DNA from 3 places in the Streptomyces sp. JLBT605 genome. Region 2 is predicted to be linked to each of the others. Evidence: riboswitches for the same ligand, from Rfam matches in the RefSeq annotation. Region 2 holds a riboswitch; each other region holds the start of a gene.
What was found. Region 2 has a riboswitch for cyclic di-AMP ahead of AC4BDD_RS08625 (transglycosylase family protein). Riboswitches for the same ligand answer to the same signal wherever they lie in the genome.

Region 1: another riboswitch for cyclic di-AMP. It lies ahead of AC4BDD_RS06580 (M23 family metallopeptidase); the one in region 2 lies ahead of AC4BDD_RS08625 (transglycosylase family protein).
Region 3: another riboswitch for cyclic di-AMP. It lies ahead of AC4BDD_RS15755 (M23 family metallopeptidase); the one in region 2 lies ahead of AC4BDD_RS08625 (transglycosylase family protein).

Annotation. Positions count from the first base shown of each region.
Region 1 is NZ_CM177087.1:1,433,832-1,436,089, reverse strand. It holds gene AC4BDD_RS06585 (M16 family metallopeptidase) at 1-555, shown strand, start outside; cyclic di-AMP (ydaO/yuaA leader) riboswitch at 826-983, shown strand; gene AC4BDD_RS06580 (M23 family metallopeptidase) at 998-1,816, shown strand; gene AC4BDD_RS06575 (GntR family transcriptional regulator) at 2,098-2,258, shown strand, end outside.
Region 2 is NZ_CM177087.1:1,925,710-1,927,967, reverse strand. It holds gene AC4BDD_RS08625 (transglycosylase family protein) at 1-1,180, opposite strand, end outside; cyclic di-AMP (ydaO/yuaA leader) riboswitch at 1,184-1,364, opposite strand; tRNA gene AC4BDD_RS08620 (tRNA-Arg) at 2,137-2,208, opposite strand.
Region 3 is NZ_CM177087.1:3,629,272-3,631,529, reverse strand. It holds gene AC4BDD_RS15755 (M23 family metallopeptidase) at 1-1,211, opposite strand, end outside; cyclic di-AMP (ydaO/yuaA leader) riboswitch at 1,223-1,384, opposite strand; gene AC4BDD_RS15750 (DUF6227 family protein) at 1,844-2,258, opposite strand, start outside.

The sequences.
Region 1 (2,258 bases), 490 kb from region 2:
TACTGCCTCGGCGGCACCCTCACCTCCCGGCTCGACCGGGTGCTGCGCGAGGAGAAGGGCTACACCTACGGGGTGCGCGCCTTCGGGCAGGTGCTGATGTCGGTGCCGGACGGCGCCCCCGGCCCCGGCGGCTCCGGCTCCGCGCCCACCGGTGTCGCGATGCTCGCCATCAGCGGCTCGGTGGCCACCGAGGTGACCGGGCCCGCGCTGGAGGACACCTGGAAGGTGCTGCGCACCCTCGCGGAGGAGGGGCTGACCGACGACGAGCGTGATGTCGCGGTGCAGAACCTGGTCGGCGTCGCCCCGCTCCGCTACGAGACCGCGGCGGCCGTCGCGGGCACTCTGGCGGACCAGGTCGAGCAGCACCTGCCGGACGACTTCCAGGCCCATCTGTACGCCCGGCTCGCCGAGACCGGGACGGTCGAGGCGACGGCCGCCGCGGTGAACGCCTTCCCCGTCGACCGGCTCGTCACCGTGCTCGTCGGTGACGCCTCGGTCATCGAGGAGCCGGTCCGCGCCCTGGGCATCGGCGAGGTGAAGGTGGTCACCGGCTGACCCACGGCCACCGGCTGAGAGGCCGTCAGCGGCCGGGCGGAGACGCTCACCGGCTGACGACGGCTCAGCGGAGCGAGGACACACAGGACTCCGGCGTCGCACGAGACGCCGGAGTCCTGCGTTATCCGCCTGCGGTGTCCGGTTTGTCGTGGAGGCGGTATGTCTGCCCTGTGGCGAGGGCAACAAAATGCCGGATCTGTTTGGCGATCAAAAGATCAGCCGTCTAGCGTCGGGTCGGCTGTTCGTCGGATTGCGTCGCACCCGCGGCCCGGGCAGCCATCGCCGAGTCCCGCAAGGGAGCCGGGGACCCGCCCTCTTCGGAGGGACTTCCCCTGGGGTGAATCGGGCGCCTCCGCGAGGAGGGGTCCGTAGGAGACCTTCCTGCTCCGAACCCGTCAGCTAACCCGGTAGGCGAGAAGGAAGGAAAGGAGTACGCCACCCCATGGCGTTCACCCGTCCCACCGGGAAGCACCGCCGCCCCCGGCGCTCCGCCATGCGCACCGGCACGAACATCGCCGGCATGGCCACCCTGGCCGCCTCCGGCGTCGTCGCCAGTCTCGCCTCCCCGGCGCTCGCCGCCGGCGGCGACTCCCCGAGCTTCGAGGACACCGGTCTGAACCAGGCGATCGTCGTCGGCGACGACCTCGCCCAGGAGATCGGCGCCCAGGCGCACAGCCAGGAGCGCGCAGCCGAGGAGGACGCGGCCAAGGCGGAGGCCGAGGACACGGCGCGCCGGGAGGCCGTCCGCCAGGCCGCCGAGACCAAGCGCAAGGCCGAGGCCGCTGAGAAGAAGGCCAAGGCGGAGCGGGCGGCCAAGGAGCGGGCCGCGCGGGAGGCCGAGCGCAAGCGGCTGAACACCTTCGTGGCGCCCATAACCGGCTCCTACGTCTCCACCCAGTACCACGCCTCCAGCGGGCTGTGGAGCTCCGGCAGCCACACCGGTGTCGACTTCCACGCCGCGTCCGGCACCACGGTGCACGCGGTGGGCTCCGGGACCGTAGTCGAAGCAGGCTGGGGCGGCGCGTACGGCAACAACATCGTGATCAAGATGAATGACGGCACGTACACCCAGTACGGCCACCTGTCGTCGCTCAATGTCTCGGTCGGCCAGACGGTGACCCCGGGCCAGCAGATCGGCCTGTCGGGCAACACCGGCAACACCACCGGCCCGCACCTGCACTTCGAAGCGCGGACCAGCCCGGAGTACGGCTCGGACATCGACCCGGTCGCCTACCTCCGCTCGCACGGGGTCAACATCTGACGCCCCCGGACCATCGCGCACAGGCCCCGGCCACTCGGCCGGGGCCTGTCGTATGTCCCGCCGGGCCTGCCGCAAGGTGGCGCCGGGGCGGCCGCGTGTGCCGCCGGGACGGCCGGAGGGCGCCGCGACTGCCGCGCAATCCCGCTTGGCCAAAAATTATCCATGAAATCCCGCCGCTCGTCGGAAATTCGAGCTCTGTGGAATAGAGTTCGGTGAACGCGCGTCGATCGACTGCGTTTCGCAGAGATTAAGGCGGAGGTTCACACCATGCGGGACCGGAAGTGAGCGGCGATACGACAGCGGTCCAGGGCGGTCGCCGGATTTCCGCGCACGCCGTATGCACCGCGATTCGGGACGACATCGTCTCCGGCGCGTACCAGCCCGGCAGTCGACTGACCGAGGAACTGCTCGCGCGCCGTTACGGCGTCTCGCGGGTCCCGGT
Region 2 (2,258 bases):
TGCTGACGCCGTGGGCGCGCAGGTACGCCAGCGGGTCGATGTCCGAGCCGTAGTCCGGGCTGGTGCGGACCTCGAAGTGCAGGTGCGGGCCGCTGCTGTTTCCGGTGGTGCCGGAGAGGCCGATCTGCTGGCCGCCGGTCACGGTCTGGCCGGCCGAGACGGTCAGCGAGGACAGGTGCGCGTACTGGCTGTACTTGCCGTCGGCGTGCCGGATGACGACCTGGTTGCCGTAGGCGCCTCCCCAGCCGGCGGAGACGACCTCGCCCGCACCGATGGCCTTGATGCTGGTGCCGGTCGGGACCGGGAAGTCGACGCCGGTGTGGTAGCCGCTGGACCAGGCGCTACCGGCCTGGTGGTACGGGGTGCCCATGGGCGCGTTCACCGGGGCGGTGAAGCCGGAGGTGGAGGGGGTCGCGGTCTGCGCCGGCGCGGCGGGCTTCGGGGCCTCCTGCTTGGGGGCCGCGTGCCGCGGCGCGGCGTGCTTGGGAGCCGCGTGCTTGGGACCCTGGCCGTTCAGCGACAGCCGCTGGCCCGGGAAGATCAGGTTCGGGTCGTCCCCGACGACCTCGCGGTTGGCCTCGTACACGGCCTCCCAGCCGCCGTCCACGTCGTGGGCGGTGGCGATCTTGGAGAGGCTGTCACCGCTGACCACGGTGTACGCGCTCTCCTGCGCCGGCGCGGCGGGCTTCGCGTGCTTCGGACCGGCCTTGGGCGCGGCCACCGGGGCCGGGGCGGCGGGCTTCGCCGGGGCGGGGGCCGCCTCCTGCTTCGCGCCGTCCGGGGCGATGAGGGGGGCGGGGCCGCCCTGGGCGAGACCGGCCTTCACCGAGCACACCGGCCAGGCACCCGGGCCCTGCTCGGCGAGAACCTTCTCGGCGATCGCGATCTGCTGGTCCTTGGTGGCCAGGTCGGCGCGCGGCGCGTAGTCCAGGCCGCCGAAGGCCTCCCAGGTGGACTGCGTGAACTGCAGGCCACCGTAGAAACCGTTGCCGGTGTTGATGCTCCAGTTGTTGGTGCTCTCGCACTCCGCGACCTTGTCCCAGGTGTCGACGGAGGCGGCGTTCGCCGAGGTGGCACCGACGAACGGAAGGGCCACACCGGCGCCACCCGCGGCAAGTGCGAGGGAAACCTTGGCAATTCGGCCCGGGTTATAGCGACGATGGCGTCCGCGTGCAGACATAGGGGTTTTCCTCTCCTACGCCTGCGAGGTGAGCTGTCGGGTTCGGGCTGGAGTTGCCCGGCCGCGTGACGAGCGGCAACCTGCACGCCGCAAACGCGTCTTCACCCCAAGCCGGCCGCACTGAAGCGCGGTTCGGCACTTACCTGGTTCCCCCGCTCCCGCCGTGATGCGTCGTGGTTACTCCTCCGCCGGCGGCAGGATTAGGCGCTCCGGCTTCGGGCCCCTGAGCAGTGATTGCTGTGGGAGCGGGCGCCACCGTAATCAGAAGAATTTCCCCGCCACAAGCTGCGTGACATGGGCAGAAGATCCATCGCAGATCAATTCCGGAAATTACCGCTGCTTTATGTCACGCTGCGCTCCGGATCTCTTCCGCAACGAAATGGAGATCTTGCAGACCGCCGCCAGGGAAAAGCGCCCCGTGACGAAACTGACGGAATGTGTCCGGGGTGCCACGACCCGCCACAGGTTTACTCGGTATTCCGTGACCTCGGTCACCAGCGCCCGCCATAAGCGCATGAGGTGCCAAAAGTCCGATTTGGGCAATGAGTTGGAGAGTGCCGGGTGATCGAGCCCCGGACAAACTCCCGCATACCCACCCCAAAGCCCTCGGCCCTTCGATGAGTGGGCCGCCACCTGACGGCCCGTCTGTTCCCCTTGAACCGGGACAAACTGGTCGGCGTCGACCCATGTGACCGCGAAACCGGTCGGGGGATCCGGACCCGCGCATGCGACGACGACGCCGACCAGCGTCCGCCGACCCCCGGCCCGACACCAAGGGGTCATGCCCTCCTCACCGCCATGACGTATCGCGGCGGCGGAGTGTGACAGCCATCGAACGACAGCCGGCCGGAAGGGATGGAAGGCTCCTCGGCGCACCGGCTCGCCGCGCACATACGCAAAGACCCCGCGATCAGCGTTTCCGCTGACGGCGGGGTCTTGTGGCACCTACTACGAGGTGCCCCCGGCAGGATTCGAACCTGCGCACACGGCTCCGGAGGCCGTTGCTCTATCCCCTGAGCTACGGGGGCTTCGTCGCTGCTTCTCGCGGCGACGGGTAGAACACTACCAGCTTCTCGGG
Region 3 (2,258 bases), 1.7 Mb from region 2:
CAGGGGTTCTGGCCGTGCTCGCGCAGCCAGCCCATCGGGTCGATGGGGGCCCCGCCGCCCGGACGGACCTCCAAGTGGAGGTGCGGGCCGGTGACGTTGCCGGTGGCGCCGACGCGGCCGATGACCTCGCCGGTGGTCACCGAGCCGGACGTCTGGACCATCGACGACAGGTGGCAGTACCAGATCTCGGTGCCGTCCTCGAGCGTGAGCACGATGCGGTAGCCGTAGGAACCGGCCCAGCCGGCTTCGGTGATCGTGCCGCCGTGCACCGCCTTGACCGGCGTACCGGTCGGGGCGGCGAAGTCCTGGCCGGTGTGGTCGGCGGACCACATGTCGCCGGCCTCACCGAAGGACGAGGTGAGGGTGTAGGAGGCGAGCGGGAGGGTGTAGGACGCGGCCAGCTTGGCGAGGCGCTCGGCCTCGGCCTTCCGCCGGGCCTCCTCCGCCGCCTTCCGCTTGGCCTCCGCCGCGGCCTCCCGCTTGGCCTCGGCCTCCGCGGCCTGCTTCTTGACCTCCGCGGCCTTCTTCGCCGCGGCCTGCTTGACGGCGGCCTCGGCCGCGGCCGTCTCCGCCGCCTCCCGCTCGGCCGCGTCAGCGCCGATCTGCTGCTGCTCGGCCTGCCGCATGATGCGGGCGCGCAGTGCCTCGGCCGGGTCGGTGAAGCCCTGCGCCCTGTCCTGGGCGGTGAGCCCGGCCTGGGAGATGGGGTGGGCGGAGCCCTGGGAGCTTGCGGTGGAGCCGGATGAGTCGTCGGATATCAGCGGGCCGATGCCGGGCAGGTCCTCGGCGTCGGGCAGGGCGTCCTGCGCCTCGTCCATCAGGTGCGCGACATCCGGCATGGATATCGGAGCCTGGGGCCGGTCCTTGGCGGTCGCCATGCCACCCGCGCCGACCGCCGCGATGACACCGACACCGAGCACCGCGCCGCTGCGCGCCATGCTGCCGCCGCGCTGCTTGACGACCCGGTGCCGGCCGCGGACGGGGGCGATGGACTCGGCGGTCGGGTTCCACTCCTCGTACGGCTCGTCGTCGTACGGCGCTGCCCCGGGACCGGGGCCGATGGCCGGCAGCGTGGCAGTGGCGGTGGTGGCCGTGGCGGCCGGCGCGGCGGAGGCGTCGGTTCCGGTGGCGTCGGGGCCGGAGTCGTGGCCGAGCGGGAAGCCGGCGGGGCCGTGCGGTGCCTCGTCGAGGGCAGACCTGTTGGACGCCACGGGGGCGTACTCCTTTCCTTCCTTCTCGCCTACCGGGTTAGCTGACGGGTTCGGAGCAGGAAGGTCTCCTACGGGCCAGGTTCGGCCCGATTCACCCCAAGGTTGGTGGTTCCCCGGTTCCCTTGGTGCTGCTGGTGGTGCAGTGTGCGTGCGGGATTCGGCGACGGCGCACGGTGCCGCCTCTGCGACGGCTGTGACGACCGCGCTGCGTTATCGAACGTTAATAGACGGCGCGACGCTATTCCAAGCTGTTCTCCGGAATCCACGGAGCTTTGACGCTCACCTATCGGGATGTTCTCGGGCAGCCCGGGGCGAATTGACGCCATGAGAGATACGCGGCTGAAACGGCCAGGAGCTGATCGTGCGTCAATCGTTATGCGGAGGGTGGCGGCCGGACACGCACGGTGACGGCCTTCGCCGGGAAGACGGCCCCGGGAAGACGGCCCCAGAAAGGCGGGCCCCGGCGGACGATCCGGCCGGGGCCCGAGCCCGCGACGCGACGGCGGGCATCAGCAGACAGCGGGCATCAGCGGAGTGACGGGTATCAGCAGACGGCGGGCGCCAGCAGGTGACGGCGGGCGTCAGCAGACAGTGCCATCAGCAGGTGACGGCGGGCGTCAGCGCGTCACGGCTCAGAGCTCGACGCCGAGGGCGCGCGCCCGGCGGTCCGCCGCCAGCTCGGCGGCGGCCTCGTCGAGGTAGACCTCGCACACCAGCCGCCCGTCACTGGTGAGGTTGTGCTCCAGCTCCCAGAGGCTGATCTCGTCCCCACCCGCGAGCAGGAAGGCGTGCTCGTAGAAGCGGCACCAGGTCGCGTCCGGGCCGGCGGTGCGGCGGCGCGGCTTGGGGGCGAGCGCGATGTCGTGCGCGAACGCGTTCTCCAGCAGCCGCTCGACCTCCTCCCCCGGCCGGTCGTCGTTCTCCGCGCGGCGCAGCACCCGGCGCGCGTGGTCGGCGGAGTTGTCGGCCACGTACGCACGCGCGGTGTCCAGCGGCAGCGGGGTGTGCAGCAGTTGGTCGGGCAGCCACAGCGGCGCCTCGTCGAAC